DNA from 3 places in the Pseudomonas sp. H1_G08 genome. Region 1 is predicted to be linked to each of the others. Evidence: riboswitches for the same ligand, from Rfam matches in the RefSeq annotation. Region 1 holds a riboswitch; each other region holds the start of a gene.
The links. Region 1 has a riboswitch for cobalamin ahead of cobW (cobalamin biosynthesis protein CobW). Riboswitches for the same ligand answer to the same signal wherever they lie in the genome.

Region 1 (5,274 bases):
CGCGCGGGATGCGCAGCAACGCCAGCAAGGTGTCGATACGCAAGCGCCCGCTCGGCGATTCACCAAAAATGTGCAACCCATCGCGAATCTGCGATTCCTTCAGATCGCACAGATAAGTGTCCAGACGCGGCAACCAGATCGCCGCATCGGCATCGCTGTCCAGCGCGGCATCCAGTTGCAATTCGCGGTCGATTTGCGTGTCTCGTACCAATTGCAGAATGTCGCGCTGCAACTCGCGGGCACGGCGCGGATCAAGCAGTTGCGCCTCGTAATATTCGTCGGCCAGCAGCTCCAGATTGCGCAGCGGCCCGTAGGTTTCGGCGCGGGTCAGCGGTGGCATCAGGTGGTCGATGATCACTGCTTGCGTGCGCCGTTTGGCCTGGGCGCCCTCGCCCGGATCGTTGACGATAAACGGATAGATATTCGGCAACGGCCCGAGCAGCGCGTCGGGCCAGCAGCCTTCCGACAGCCCCACCCCTTTGCCCGGCAGCCATTCGAGATTACCGTGCTTGCCGACGTTAATCACGCCGTGGGCGCCGTAGGTGTTGCGCAACCAGAAATAGAACGCCAGATAGCCGTGCGGCGGGACCAGATCCGGGTCGTGATACACCGCGCTCGGATCGACCTGATAACCCCGCGCCGGCTGAATGCCGACAAAGGTCAGACCGAAACGCAGACCGGCGATCATCAGCCGGCCGTCGCGACACATCGGATCGTTGTGTGGCGATCCCCAACGCTCGAGTACCTCGGCGCGATTCGCCTGCGGCAGTGCATTGAACATTGCCAGGTAATCGTCCATCGTCAGGCTCTGCTGGCACGGGCGCAGGTCGAGACTGTCGAGGTCGTTGCTGACACCGCCGAGCAATTGCTGGATCAGCTCGGTGCCGCTATCGGGCAACTCGGCCGTGACCGGATAACCCTCTTCGCGCAAAGCGCGGAGGATGTTCAGCGCCGCCGCTGGCGTATCGAGGCCGACACCGTTGCCGATGCGGCCGTCGCGGGTCGGGTAGTTGGCGAGGATCAGCGCGATGCGTTTTTCGCCATTGGGCACCCGCCCCAGAGCAATCCAGCGCCGCGCCAGTTCGGCGACGAAATCCATGCGTTCAGGTTGGGCGCGATAACAGACCACATCGGACTGGCTGCGCTCGCTGCGCCAGGCCAGATCCTTGAAGCTGATCGGGCGGCTGATGATGCGTCCGTCAAGTTCGGGCAAAGCAATGTGCATCGCCAGATCGCGCGGCCCGAGGCCCTGCTCGCTGTCGCGCCAGCCAGGCTCGTTGTCCTGGGCGCAGATCGCTTGAATCACCGGGATGTTGCGGCGAAACGGGCGCAGATGCGGCGCCTCGGGACTCGATTGGGCAAAACCGGTGGTGTTGAGAATCACCCCCGCCTCGACTTCATCCAGCCAGTCCTCGACCACCGACAAGCAACCGGGTTCTTTCAGACTGGCCACCGCGATCGGCAGCGGATTGAGCCCGGCTGCCTGCAAACGCTGACAGAACACATCGATGAACGCCGTGTTCGCCGCCTGCAAATGCGAGCGATAAAACAACAACGCCGCCACCGGTTGATCGGGCAGCCATTCGGCTTGCCAGTCACTCAGGGCAGCGCTGTTTTTCTGTGGGTGATAAATCGCCGTGCGTGGCAGGGTTTGCGGCTCGTTCCACGGGTAATCGCGGGCGAACCATTGGTTGCCCAGGCAACGGAAGAAATCCAGCGCGTTACCCATGCCGCCCTGACGCAGGAATTGCCAGAATCGATCGCGCACTTCGGCGCTGGCCGTGCTCAAGTCGCTGAGTTCGGGGTCCGGGCGGTCATCGCCGGGCACCAGGATCAGTTGCACGCCGCGTTCGGACAACTCGACCAGCCGCTCGACACCGTAGCGCCAATAGGCGATGCCGCCGTGCAGTGAGATCAGAATGACCTTGGCGTGGCGCAGCACTTCGTCGACATACAGATCGACCGAGGCATGATTCTGCACCTGCATCGGGTTGGCCAGACGCAGGCTCGGATAGTCATCGGGCAGTTGCTGCGCAGCCTCCGCGAGCAGCGCCAGGCTGGAATCGCCGCTGCACAGGATCACCAGCTCGGCGGGGGTTTGTCCGAGATCGGCAATGTTGTCGTCCGAGACGAATCCGCCGGGCTGGGTCCTGAGCAGGTGCATGGCTAAACGCTGAGCGCAGCGCGCAATTGCGCTTCGAGTTGTGCCGCATCAAGCTCCTGACCGATGAGCACCAGACGCGTGACGCGCGCTTCGTCGGCGCCCCACTGGCGGTCGAAATGCTTGTCGAAACGCGTGCCCACGCCCTGGATCAGCAGACGCATTGGTTTGTTCGGGATGGCCGCGAAACCTTTGACGCGCAGGATGCCGTGCTGCACCACCAGTTGCGTCAGCGCGTCGAGCAGCAAGCTTTCGTCGGCTTGCGGCAATTCGATGGAGATCGAATCGAAGGCGTCGTGATCGTGGTCGTCGTCATCACCGTCATGGTGATGATCGTGGTGGCTGTGGCGGCTGTCGATATGTTCTTCAGAGCCGGCACCGAGACCGATCAGCACGTCCAGCGGCAGGCGGCCGTTGCTGGCTTCGATGATTTTCACTGCTGGCGGCAGCTCTTCGGCGACTTCAGCGCGTACGCGAGCCAGATCTTCCGGGCTGGTCTGGTCGGCTTTGTTGAGGATGACCAGGTCAGCGCTGGCCAGTTGATCGGCGAACAATTCGTGCAGCGGCGACTCGTGATCAAGGTTCGGATCGAGTTTGCGCTGGGCATCGACCTGATCCGGGAACGCAGCGAATGTGCCTGCGGCGACCGCCGGGCTATCGACCACGGTGATGACTGCGTCGACGGTGCAGGCACTGCGAATTTCCGGCCACTGGAAGGCTTGCACCAGCGGTTTTGGCAGGGCTAGGCCCGAGGTTTCAATAAGGATGTGGTCGAGATCGCCGCGACGGGCAACCAGCTCGCGCATCACCGGGAAGAATTCTTCCTGCACCGTGCAGCACAGGCAGCCGTTGGCCAGCTCATAAACGCGGCCGCTGGCCTCTTCTTCGGTGCAGCCGATGGTGCATTGCTTGAGGATTTCACCGTCGATGCCCAGCTCGCCAAACTCGTTGACGATCACCGCGATGCGCCGGCCCTGAGCGTTGTCGAGCATGTGCCGCAGCAGCGTGGTTTTGCCCGAACCGAGGAAACCGGTGACGATGGTGACGGGGAGTTTGGCCAGTGTTTTCATCGGTATGCCCTTTGGCAAGCGGCGGGCATACGGGACGAGAACCGGCAGCGCGCATGCACGCCGGAAGCATTCGCCACCGGATCACCCCGCCCGGTTGTAGTGAGAATCTGTGACGAGGCAGGTCTCCTGGCTGACGGCGTTCAGGCGTTGGGCCTGGCGTCCATTGCGCCTTCCCGCTGGCTCATCGGTTGAGCTGGCAGTGGCGTGGCAACGAACATCACCGTTCACAGTTGCGGGGGCAGCCGCGGCTTTGACCGCGTTCCCTTCTTAGCTTCGGCGAGTGCCGAAGAACCTCGAAAGCGCAAGGCTACGCATGGGTCCGTCGTGGGTCAATGGTCGGTGAGTCTGAAACTGGGGGTATATCCGTTGCTGCGGTAACGGCTTCTTATGGTTTCGCTCTTACAGCGAGTCCCTTTTTCAAACGCCGGAGTGCCGGCCCAGCAAAAAGGAACCAAAAGGCTTTGCCCCGGCGTACGGCCCGCTCGCTGGAGCTGGGGTACCTTCGTTACGGGACCGATCCGGGCGCAGCGGCTACGGTTTGCTTCGCTGCACCTCCTTCCGCTGTGTACGACTGCGTCGTACGGTCGCTGCGCTCCCACCCCCGGATCGATCCCGTAACGAAGCCTGCCGAAGGGGCGAAAGATCAAAAGCCAGAGCAAAAGCAAAGGCAAAAGCAAAAGATCGCAGCCTTCGGCAGCTCCTACAGTTGGATCGCGCACCAGCTCAAGAACAGGTCGGATGTCAGGCCGCCTTCGCGAGCAGGCTCGCTCCCACAAAAGCAAAAGCAAAAGCAAAGCAGCGCAGCTGCCCGCGGCGCAGCCGCCCCACTCAACAATGAGCGCAAGCTCGAGTGCTCTTGATCTTGATCCACCGGCGACGTCGGAAGGCTGAGTGGAGGGATTGATCCGGGCGTGGGAGCGCAGCGACCGTTCGACGAAGTCGAACACAGCGGAAGGAGGTGCAGCGAAGCAAACCGGAGCCGCTGCGCCCGGATCAGTCCCGGAGCGAAGGAACCCGAGCCTGCGAGGGCCGAACGTAGGAGCAAGCCTTTTTGGGTACTTTTTCGGCGTTTGGAAAAAGTGCCTCGCCGTAAAGGCGAAACCGTAATCAGCAACACCCGCAGCAACGGATATACACACAAAAACACCCGAAAAAAAGCCCCCCCCGCAGCAACGGATCCGCCCCCGGAAATTGACTAAAAACCCAAACCCATGTTCTCCTGCACACCTTGTTACGGGTGCCCTTCACAGGGTGAAACGGGAAACCGGTGAATCATGTGCTTTACTCAAAGCCATGTCAGTCCGGTGCTGCCCCCGCAACGGTAAGCGAGCGAAGCGTCAGATCCACTGTGCCCCGGCATGGGAAGGTGATGCTTGCAGGTCGGCGACCAGCCAACCCCTCGCGAGCCCGGAGACCGGCCCGCAACACCCAGCGCGCGCAAGCGCCGCTGAACACAAACAAACCCGCGGTGGGCGGGCGCTGTTCGAAATCCCTGCGTGCCCGGCCCGCAGGGATTTTCATGCGCTCTGTTTACCCGCTGACATTTCAGAGGGAAGCGCTATGTCGATCATCAGTAACACCGTCAGCCACACTGACCACATCTCCAGCAGCACCACACTCGGCCAACGCGTCGCCGCCGCCCTCTTCGCCTCGATCCTCGGTGCCAGCCTGGTCTGGTTCGCCGGTTTCTCGCACATCGAAGCGGTGCACAACGCCGCCCACGATACCCGCCACAGCGCCGCGTTCCCGTGCCACTGAGGCCTGCCGAAATGATCAAACGTATCGCGCAAACCGCAGGCTTCACCGGCTTGCTGGCCGCCCTGCTGCTGACCCTGCTGCAGAGTTTCTGGGTATCGCCACTGATTCTGCAGGCCGAAACCTTCGAGAAATCCGAACCGGTCGCGCAAGTCCACGAACACGCCGCCGGCACCGCCGCCCACAGCCATGATGGCGAAGCCTGGGAGCCGGAAGACGGCTGGCAGCGTGTGGTCTCGACCACTGGCGGTAATCTGGTGGTGGCAGTGGGTTTCGCCTTGATGCTCG
Region 2 (5,274 bases), 810 kb from region 1:
CAAGCGTGCACTCGCCATGGCGCCGACCGTGGTCACCGCTCGCAAGTAACCTGCATGTCGCTGCGTTCGCGGCGACAAAACGGCACGGCAACGGAGTAGACCTAAACTTTACAAGGTGAAGTTAAAGTCTTACTTGAAGTTTGCCGCGTAGCCGCTAGAATCCTGAATCTATATTGATGGCAAACCGCCTGCGTGATGACGCAGGCGGTTTTGTTTCTGTCCATTCGGCAGAGAAAGCCGCAGCCAGATCAGGATGTTCTGCTTATGACGATGTCGGCCCGCCTCACCTTGATCCTTTGCGCCGCGCTGCTCAGCGCCTGCGCCAGCCGTACACCGCCGCCAGCCCCCGTGGTTCGCGCGCCGATCGTGTTCGCTCCCTCCCAGGCTTTTTCCCCCGTTGCTGAAGACGTGCTGTTCCGCGCCCTCGGCCTGGTTGGCACGCCGTATCGCTGGGGCGGCAACACGCCAGATTCGGGCTTTGATTGCAGTGGTCTGATCGGGTTTGTCTACCGCGACGCGGCGGGAATTTCGCTGCCACGCTCGACCCGCGAAATGATCGTCATGCAGGCGCCGAATGTCGGCAAGGAAGGCTTGCAAACCGGCGACCTGATTTTCTTCGCCACCAATGGCGGCTCGCAGGTCAGTCATGCGGGGATTTACGTCGGCGAGGGTCGCTTCGTGCATGCACCGGCCACTGGCGGCACGGTCAAGCTCGACAGTCTGTCGAAAGCGTATTGGCAGAAGGCGTATCTGAGCGCCAAGCGGGTGTTGCAGCCGGGGCAGCTGGCGCATAACCCCTAGTGCGTATGCATAACTAAATGTGGGAGCGAGCCTGCTCGCGAAGGCGGAGTGTCAGTTGACAATGATTTAACTGATAAACCGCTTTCGCGAGCAGGCTCGCTCCCACATTTTTTGCTTCGCGCTTAACTTACTTGCTGGCAGAAACGCGCCACACCTTGTTGCCCACATCATCCGCCACCAGCAAGCCACCTTGCTGATCGATGACCACGCCAACTGGGCGGCCCAGCGCATTGTCGTCCTTGTCGAGGAAACCGGTCAGCACATCCACCGGCTGCCCGGTCGGTTTGCCGCCAGTGAACGGTACGAAAATCACCTTGTAGCCACTGTGCGGTTTGCGGTTCCACGAGCCGTGTTGGCCAATGAATGCGCCTTCCTTGAATTGCGCCGGCAAGCGGTTGCCCTCGGCGAAGGTCAGGCCCAGCGAAGCGGTGTGCGGACCGACCGCGTAATCCGGAGCGATGGCCTTGGCCACCAGATCAGGATTCTGCGGTTTGACCCGCACATCGACGTGCTGGCCGTAGTAGCTGAACGGCCAGCCATAGAAGCCGCCGTCCTTGACCGAGGTGATGTAGTCCGGCACCAGATCGCTGCCGATTTCGTCACGCTCGTTGACTGCTGTCCACAATGCGCCGCTGGTAGGTTCCCAGGCGAGGCCGTTGGGGTTGCGGATACCCGAGGCGAAGATCCGGTGATTGCCGGTCGCACGATCCACTTCCCAGATCGCCGCGCGGCCTTCTTCCTGATCCAGACCGTTTTCGCCGACGTTACTGTTCGAGCCGACGGTGACGTAGAGCTTGTTGCCGTCCTTGCTGGCGATGACGTTTTTGGTCCAGTGGTGATTCAGCGTGCCGCCGGGCAAGTCGACGACTTTGATCGGTTGGGTCTTGATCTCGGTGGCGCCCGGCTCGTAGTTGAAGCGCAGCAGGCGGTCGGTGTCGGCAACGTACAAATCGTTGCCGACCAGCGTCATGCCAAACGGCGAATTGAGGTTCTGCAGGAACACCGTGCGGGTTTCTGCGACGCCGTCGTGGTCGGCATCACGCAGCAGGGTGATGCGGTTCGGGCTGGGCACGCCGGCGCCGGCCTTGCCCATGACTTTCTTCATCACCCAGCCACGAATGCCTTTGCTGTCATCGGGCTTGGGCGGCGCATTGGTCTCCGCCACCAGCACATCGCCGTTGGGCAGCACGTAGAGCCAGCGCGGGTGATCAAGGCCTTCGGCAAACGCGGCGACCTGGGTGCCGGCCGCTGCGGTCGGTTTCGCGCCGTCCGGCCAGCCCACCGCCGGGGCGATGTTGACTGTCGGGATCAGCGTCTTGTTCGGTTCGGGCAGTTTCGGTGACGGGCCGGTGCCGTCGGAGACTTGCAGGCTGGAGGTTTCACCGCAGGCGGCGAGCCCGCCAGCGACGGCGATGATAAGAGCGAGTTGGGCCTTGCGCATTGCTGATCTTCCCTATGAATGCATTCCTAAACATAGAGGAGGGCGCAGGCCCGATGGTTCAACTGCTCAACCGCGGGCTTCCTTGAACAGCATGGCGATGCCCGGATGATAGTTGCCCGCGTCGCTGTGCAATTTGCGATAGGCGTAGGGGAAATACCAGGCCACGGCGCAGGTGTGTTCCTTTTGCAGGTCGTCGACCATGTCCTGCAATTCTTCGGGGCTGGCGCTGTGCTGAGGTTTTTGCGGAGCAACAAAGAGGCAGCCGAGCTTGAGATCGCTGGCGTAGCTGATGCGCTTGGCATCAGCGGTGACGTCGAGCAGTGCCTGGGTCAGGTTGAGGTTGTTGACCCGTGGCCAGCGTTGCGTGGCCTGAATGAACGCGCGGTCTTCGGCGCCGGCAATCAGCAGGTCGGCGCGAGCATTGCGTTCGCCTTCTTCGTTCTGTTTGCGCGTGGCCGTGTCGTTCAGCGTGACCATTTCATCCATCCACGCCGCTGCCGCGAGCAGGCCGAGATTGGCTTTCTCGTCGTGCCAATATGGCGTGTCGTTGTCGCCGCGAACGGTGTTGTAGCGATCGATACAGTCAAACCAGCGTTCCAGCACCGGGCGCAGGAATTCCAGGCGCGGGTTGCTGATGATCATGCCTTGCATCGTCGTCATCCTTATTGTTGTAGTGGGCTTTTCGGGAAAAGCATGGCTCTTTGATATCACTTGTCGCAGTCTGGCACAAGATTGCCGCTGCACAATGGATCAGCGGCAGTTATTCGCGCGCAAAGCGCCTCTTCAATTGACGCTCCACCCCCAACCCTCTAACCTTCGCCGCTTGTTTCAGGTGCTCTGTGGCCCCGCGTCGACAGAGTGAAACAGGGAAGCCGGTGAGGGTGGTCTTCAAGCGAAGCCACGACGATCCCGGCGCTGCCCCCGCAACGGTAAATGAGTGAAAACTGCGCCTTGAGCCACTGCCTCGAAAGAAGCGGGAAGGCGCGCAGTCCGGCGAAACGCCGCTCATGAGCCCGGAGACCGGCCTGATCCATCTCAGCGGCATCACGGTGGGCGATGCCAGGCTTTTTGCCGTCTATTCTTGTGCCTGCCCGCCGTTATCCAGCCTCAACGGAGAGCTCCCCCCATGACTGATTCCCCCGAGCGTGACGAACGCCATCTGGCGCGCATGCAGCGCAAGAAAGCCGTGATCGACGAACGCATCGCCAGCTCGCCCGACGAATGTGGCCTGGTGTTGGTGCTGACCGGCAATGGCAAAGGCAAGAGCAGCTCGGCGTTCGGCATGCTCGCCCGCGCGATGGGCCACGGCATGCAGTGCGGCGTTGTGCAGTTCATCAAAGGCCGCAACAGCACAGGCGAAGAATTGTTTTTCCGCCGCTTCCCCGAGCAGGTGCGTTTCCACGTCATGGGCGAAGGCTTCACCTGGGAAACCCAGGATCGTCAGCGCGACATCGCCGCTGCGACCGCCGCTTGGGAAGTCTCGCGCGAATTGTTGCGCGACCCTTCGATCGGTCTGGTAGTGCTCGATGAGTTGAACATCGCCCTCAAGCACGGCTACCTCGATCTCGATCAGGTGCTCAGCGATTTGCAAGCGCGCCCGCCGATGCAGCACGTGGTGGTCACCGGTCGCGGCGCCAAGCCGGAAATGATCGAGATGGGCGACACGGTTACCGAGATGGGCATGCTCAAGCACGCCTTTCAGGCCGGGATCAAAGCGCAGAAAGGCGTCGAACTTTGAAGCAACCACGTCACTGCCCGGCGGTGTTGATCGCCGCGCCGGCCTCCGGTCAGGGCAAGACCACCGTCACCGCCGCACTCGCCCGTTTGCATCGCAACCAAGGGCGCAAGGTGCGCGTGTTCAAATGCGGTCCGGACTTTCTCGACCCGATGATCCTCGAGCGCGCGAGCGGTGCGCCGGTGTATCAACTGGACATGTGGATGGTCGGCGAGCAGGAAAGTCGCCGGCTGTTGTGGGAAGCCGCCGCCGAGGCTGACCTGATTCTGATCGAGGGCGTGATGGGCCTTTTCGACGGCACGCCATCCAGCGCTGATCTGGCGCGCCACTTCGGTGTGCCGGTGCTCGGCGTGATCGATGGCACCGCCATGGCGCAGACCTTTGGCGCCTTGGCGCTGGGCCTGGCCAAGTATCAGCCGGACTTGCCGTTCGCTGGCGTGCTGGCCAACCGCGTCGGCACCTTGCGCCATGCGCAATTACTCGAAGGCAGCCTCACCGAAGGTCTGCGCTGGTACGGTGCGCTGTCCCGCGAAACCGGTATCGAATTGCCGAGCCGCCACCTCGGCCTGGTTCAGGCCAGCGAATTGAATGATCTGGATCTGCGCCTCGACGCGGCCGCCGATGCGCTGGCCAGCAGTTGCGAGGTCGCGCTGCCACCGGCCGTTGAATTCGCCGGGCCTGACGTCATCGCCGCCGAGCCTCTATTAAAAGGTGTGCGCATCGCCGTTGCCCGCGATGAAGCCTTTGCCTTCACCTATGGCGCCAGTCTCGATCTGCTGCGGGCGATGGGCGCCGAATTGCGCTTCTTCTCGCCGATTCGCGACACCCGATTGCCCGAGGCGGACAGCCTGTATCTGCCGGGCGGCTATCCAGAGCTGCATCACGTCGCGCTGGCGCAAAACGCCTCAATGCTGGCGGCGATCCGCGCGCACCATGCGGCGGGCAAGCCGTTGCTCGCCGAGTGTGGCGGCATGCTTTATCTGCTTGATTCGCTGACCGACGTGGAAGGCACCCGTGCTGAGCTGGTCGGTTTGCTCAAGGGCGAGGCGGTGATGCAGAAGCGTCTGGCGGCGCTGGCGTTGCAGGCGGTTGAGCTGCCGGAAGGTTCCTTGCGTGGGCATACCTATCATCATTCCCTGACCACCACAGAGCTGACGCCGATTGCCCGGGGGGTGAGTCCTAATGGCGGGCGTGGGGCCGAGGCGGTTTATCGCGAGGGGCGGATGACGGCTTCTTATGTGCATTTTTATTTCCCGTCGAATCCGACTGCGATTGCCGCATTGTTTGCGCCAGATCG
Region 3 (5,274 bases), 750 kb from region 1:
CAGTGCGCGGGCGATGTGCACGCGTTGGCGTTCCCCGCCGGAGAGGCTGCGCCAGAGGCGGTTGCGCAGGTGCACGGCGTCGACGTCAATCAGCGCTTGCTCGACGATGGCGTCATCGGCGGGCGACCACGGTTGCAGCGCCGACAACCACGGCGTGCGCCCCAGCGCCACCGCGTCGAACACGCGAATGCCATCGTCGGTATCGGCCTGTTGCTCAACCACCGCGAGCGTCTGCGCGATGCTGCGCCGCGACATTTTGCCCAGCGCCTGACCGCCGAGCTGCACATGGCCCGCGCTCGGTTCGCGCAGGCCGGCCAGCAATTTGAGCAGCGTGGATTTACCCGAACCGTTCGGCCCGACAATGCCCAGGGTCTCGCCGCGCTGAACGTCGATGCTGACACCGTTGAGCAACTCGGCACCGCGCACCTTGAAGCTCAACCCAGCACAGCTCAGAACCGTGTTCATCGCGCCGATCTCCGGCCCACCAGAATCAGCGCGAACACTGGCGCGCCGACCAGCGCAGTGATCACGCCGACCGGGATCACCTGACCCTTGATCAGGGTGCGCGACAGCACATCGGCGGCGATCAGAAACACCGCGCCGCCCAGCGCACTGGCGGGCAACAGACGCGCATGGCCGGTGCCGAGCAACAACCGCGCGGCATGGGGAATCACCAGACCGACAAAGCCGATCGAGCCGACAATCGACACCATCACCGCCGTCACCAGCGCGGCGCAGCCAATCAACAGAATCTGCACACGTCGCACTGGAATGCCGAGAGACGCCGCCGAGTCCGCACCAAAGGTGAACGCATCCAGCGCCCGCCGATGCCACAGACAAACAACCAACCCCAACACCGCCACCGGCACCGCCAGCCACACCGACGGCCAGCGCACGCCGCCGAGATTGCCGAGCAGCCAGAACATGGTCCCGCGCGCTTGTTCGGAGCTTGCCGAGCGGGTGATCAGAAACGCGGTGAGGGCATTGAACAATTGCGAACCGGCGATCCCGGCCAGAATGATCTGCCCGGTGCCGCTGGCCGAGCCGCTGACCCGCGCCAACAGGATCACCAGCACGAACGCCGTCACCGCGCCGGCAAAGGCACCGACCGACAATGAAATCGCCCCGGCGCCGACGCCAAGCAGGGCGACCATCACCGCGCCAGTCGAGGCGCCAGCAGAAATACCCAGCAGATACGGATCGGCCAACGGATTGCGCAGCAGCGATTGCAGGATCACCCCGCACGTCGCCAGGCCGGCGCCGCAGGCCGCCGCGACCAGCGCGCGGGTCAGGCGATAGTTCCAGACGATACCTTCGTCGATCGGGTCGAGCACATAACCGGCGCCCCACAGCTTGTTGGCCAGCGCCTGCAACACCACGCTCGGCTCGATTGAAGTCTCACCAATCGCCACGCCGCCGATCAGCGCGACCGACAGCGTCAACAGCACCAGCAGCAAACGGATCAGGCGTCTGCTCATGGCGACAGGTCGTAGCCGTTGATCGCGCTGGCCAGTTGTGCGAGGCCGTCGAAGGTGCGCAGGCTGGCCTGCATGGCCATGGCGTCAAGGATGATGATGCGGTTGTGCTTGACCGCGTCCATGTTGCGCGTCACCGGATCACTGCGCAGGAAGGCGAGTTTCTTCTGATAGTCGTCCGCCGGGAAACGTCGACGATCCATGCGCGCGATCACCAGAAACGTCGGGTTGGCCTTGGCGATGGTTTCCCAGCCGACCGTTGGCCATTCTTCATCCGACTCGACGACGTTGCGCACGCCGAGGGTGCTGAGCATGAAATCGGGAACGCCTTTGTGCCCGGCCACGAAAGGCTCGATGTCCATCTCGGCGCTGGAGAACCACACCAGGGCGCTGACGTCTTTGCGCTGCTGCTTTTTCGCGGTGGCGATCGACTGCGCGAGGCTGGCTTTGAGCTGCTCATTGAGCTGTTCGCCACGCGCCTGCACGTCAAAAATCGCCGCCAGTTGGCTCACGCTTTTGTAGATGCTGTCGATGCGAAACGGTGCCAGCCGCGTCCCGTCCGAACCGACGAGGTTGTCCTTGGCTTCGCAATCGGAGGGCAGCAGGTAGGTGGGAATCTTCAGTTCATGGAACTGCTCGCGAGTGCCGACCGCGCCTTGCGGGCCGACCATCCATTCCAGCTCGACGGCAACCAGCTCCGGGCGTTTAGCGATCACCGCTTCGAAACTCGGCTCGTTGTCGGCGAGGCGCTCGATCGTGTCGTTCTGCGCTTTGTATGTGCCCAGCACGTCGTTGAACCACAGCGAAGTGCCGACGACTTTGTCGCCCAGGCCCAAGGCGTAGAGCATTTCCGTGCCGGCCTGGCCAATGGTCACCGTGCGCGCAGGCGCGTGTTGAAAGGTCAGGCTGCTGCCACAGTTTTCGACGGTCAGCGGATACGCAGTCGGCGCCGCTTGCGCCAGGGGGCAAAGGCTCAGAGCGGTGAGCAGGGTGGCAACGCGGGGCAGCAGCATGGGGCAGTCTCCAGGGGAACCGTACGGGAGCGGGCGGGTACGGTTTGGAAACACACCTCGGGCGCGGTCGTGGAAACTACGCAAGGCCGGCACGGGGAAAATGCGCACGGCACGATGTCCTTCCCGGACACCCCGCCGGTTGGTCAGTCACTGTGCCGGCAGGTCTCCTGACTGATGCGTCATCGCCACGCTCCGGCCTTCCCGGGGTTCACCCAGTGGCAGTCGAGGAGCAGGCTCGGCACCTACAGTTGCGGGGGCAGTTCCGATTGATGCGTGGAGCACCTCGGATTCCCTATTAATTCCGTGTGGAAACCGGCGCGGGCATGGTAGTCGATCAGGCCGCTGATGGGGAGCCGAATCTGCTTCGGCAGCTCCTGCACGGGTGCGTGTTTGCGTGGCGGAGCGTTTGCAATCCGAGGGTAAGCTTGGCTAGTATACGATCCATATACATTTCGTATCGGATATAGACATGGGCATCGTAAAGATTTCAGAGGACATGCACGAGAACCTGCGTATCTCCAGCAACGCCCTCAGCCGCTCGATCAACGCGCAGGCTGAGCACTGGATGCGCATCGGCATGCTCGCCGAGCTGCATCCCAATCTCGACCACAGCGCCATTTGCCGCCTGCTGATCCGCGCCGAACAGAATGGTGGGCTGGATCTGCAACAACTGACTCAGGAAGCCGTCAGCGCATGAGAAACCAGATCAAGATCAACACCCCGGCCGACATCGAAAAATCCCGCGCCGCCGGCAAACTCGCCGCTGAAGTGCTGGCAATGCTGGTGCCGCATGTGAAGGCTGGCGTGACCACCGATGAGCTGGATCGACTGTGCAACGATTACATCGTCAATGTGCAGAAGGCGGTGCCAGCCAACGTCGGTTATCACGGCTTTCCGAAAACCGTCTGCGCGTCGGTCAACGACGTGGTGTGTCACGGCATTCCATCGGGTACGCCATTGAAGGATGGCGACATCGTCAATCTCGACATCGCCGTGATCAAGGATGGCTGGTTCGGCGATACCAGTCGCATGTATGTCGTGGGTGAGGCAAGCCCCGAGGCGCAGCACCTGATCAAGACCACTTACGATGCGATGTGCGCAGGCATCCGTGCAGTGAAGCCGGGCGCAACGCTGGGCGATATCGGTCATGCGATCCAGAGCCTGGCGGAGGCGGAGGGCTTCAGCGTGGTGCGCGAATACTGCGGCCACGGTATCGGCAAGGTCTATCACGACGAACCGCAGATCCTGCATTACGGCTTTCCCAATCAAGGGCTGAAGCTCAAGGCCGGGATGATTTTCACCGTGGAACCGATGCTCAATGCCGGCAAACGCCATGTGAAGAACATGCCGGATGGCTGGACCGTATTGACCAAGGATGGCTCGTTGTCGGCGCAGTGGGAGCATATGGTCGCGGTGACGGAGAGCGGGTTTGAAGTGCTGACGGCGTGGCCGGATGAGATTGAAGGGTACCGGGCCATTGGCTAATACCGTGTCGCCTGCTTGCCCTCACCCTAGCCCTCTCCCAATGGGAGAGGGGACTGACCGAGGTGTTGTTGCGAGATACGCCGACGTGCGATACCGAGTCGAACTTACATTTTGAACAGCATGAAGATCGGCTCCCTTTCCCCCTCGCCCCCCGTGGGGGAGAGGGCTGGGGTGAGGGGGTAGATCCAACTGACTCAGCGCAATCAGTGAGCACCGGCAGCCTTGTTCAAGTCGCTCTCGGTCCACTCGGTATAAACACAAGCATCCGCCGTCGCCCAGCGCACCCGTACCGGATCGCCGGCCTTGAGTGGCATGCCCGCTGCCGACAGCGCTTTCACCGTCATCGACGTCCCGCCCGCAGTCACCACGCTGCAGGTCTGGCTCTCACCGAGAAACAGCACCTCCACAACGTTCGCCGACACCTCATTCCAGCCCGCCGCCAGCGGCTCATCCAGCGCCTGCTGCGTGCTCAGCGCCAAGGCCTTTTCCGGACGCACCATCAGCAGCACATCCTGATCAGTGTGCAACCCGGACGTCAGCCGAATCGACAACGACTGGCCCTCGAAACTCGCCGCTGCATTGCCTTGCGCCTTGAGCTTGAGGAAGTTCGAATTACCCAGGAACGACGCGACAAACGCATTCGGCGGATTCTGGTAAAGGTCGTAACCACTGCCCAGACCAACGATTTTGCCGTGGCTGAAAATCGCGATGCGTTGCGACAGACGCATGGCTTCTTCCTGGTCGTGGGTCACGTACACGATGGTGATACCCAGGCGTCGGTGCAGCTGGCGCAGTTCATCCTGCAAGTCCTCGCGCAGCTTCTTGTCCAGCGCGCCCAATGGTTCGTCCATCAGCAGGATGCGCGGCTCGTAAACCAGCGCCCGGGCGATGGCAACCCGTTGTTGCTGGCCGCCAGACAGTTGCGAAGGGCGGCGATGGGCGAACTGTTCGAGCTGCACCAGTTTGAGCATCGCATCGACGCGCTTTTCGCGCTCGGCCGCAGCCAGTTTGCGAATGGCCAGAGGGAAGGCGATGTTGTCGCGTACCGACAGATGCGGGAACAGCGAGTAACGCTGAAAGACCATGCCGATGTCGCGCTTGTGCGGCGGCACGTTGACCAGCGACTGGCCGTTGACGAGGATCTCGCCGCTGCTCGGTGTTTCAAAACCGGCGAGCATCGACAGCGTGGTGCTTTTGCCCGAGCCGCTGGAGCCGAGGAAGGTGAGGAATTCGCCGTCCTTGATGTCCAGCGAGATATTGTCGACGGCAGCGAAATCGCCGTAGTGCTTGTTCAGGTTGCG

Region 2: linked by a shared signal. The riboswitch ahead of cobO (cob(I)yrinic acid a,c-diamide adenosyltransferase) and the one ahead of cobW (cobalamin biosynthesis protein CobW) in region 1 are both predicted to bind cobalamin.
Region 3: linked by a shared signal. The riboswitch ahead of AB4N85_RS10335 (ABC transporter substrate-binding protein) and the one ahead of cobW (cobalamin biosynthesis protein CobW) in region 1 are both predicted to bind cobalamin.

Annotation. Positions count from the first base shown of each region.
Region 1 is NZ_CP162822.1:1,539,131-1,544,404, reverse strand. Features, by position in the region: gene cobN (cobaltochelatase subunit CobN) at 1-2,164, opposite strand, end outside; gene cobW (cobalamin biosynthesis protein CobW) at 2,167-3,231, opposite strand; cobalamin riboswitch at 3,331-3,542, opposite strand; cobalamin riboswitch at 4,450-4,668, shown strand; gene AB4N85_RS06970 (CbtB domain-containing protein) at 4,792-4,989, shown strand; gene AB4N85_RS06965 (CbtA family protein) at 5,001-5,274, shown strand, end outside.
Region 2 is NZ_CP162822.1:724,923-730,196, forward strand. Features, by position in the region: gene AB4N85_RS03350 (C40 family peptidase) at 1-49, shown strand, start outside; gene AB4N85_RS03355 (C40 family peptidase) at 265-801, shown strand; gene AB4N85_RS03360 (PQQ-dependent sugar dehydrogenase) at 929-2,242, opposite strand; gene AB4N85_RS03365 (hypothetical protein) at 2,309-2,893, opposite strand; cobalamin riboswitch at 3,056-3,285, shown strand; gene cobO (cob(I)yrinic acid a,c-diamide adenosyltransferase) at 3,369-3,980, shown strand; gene AB4N85_RS03375 (cobyrinate a,c-diamide synthase) at 3,977-5,274, shown strand, end outside.
Region 3 is NZ_CP162822.1:2,292,562-2,297,835, reverse strand. Features, by position in the region: gene AB4N85_RS10345 (ABC transporter ATP-binding protein) at 1-465, opposite strand, end outside; gene AB4N85_RS10340 (FecCD family ABC transporter permease) at 462-1,478, opposite strand; gene AB4N85_RS10335 (ABC transporter substrate-binding protein) at 1,475-2,488, opposite strand; cobalamin riboswitch at 2,629-2,820, opposite strand; gene AB4N85_RS10330 (ParD-like family protein) at 2,958-3,185, shown strand; gene map (type I methionyl aminopeptidase) at 3,182-3,973, shown strand; gene AB4N85_RS10320 (ABC transporter ATP-binding protein) at 4,177-5,274, opposite strand, start outside.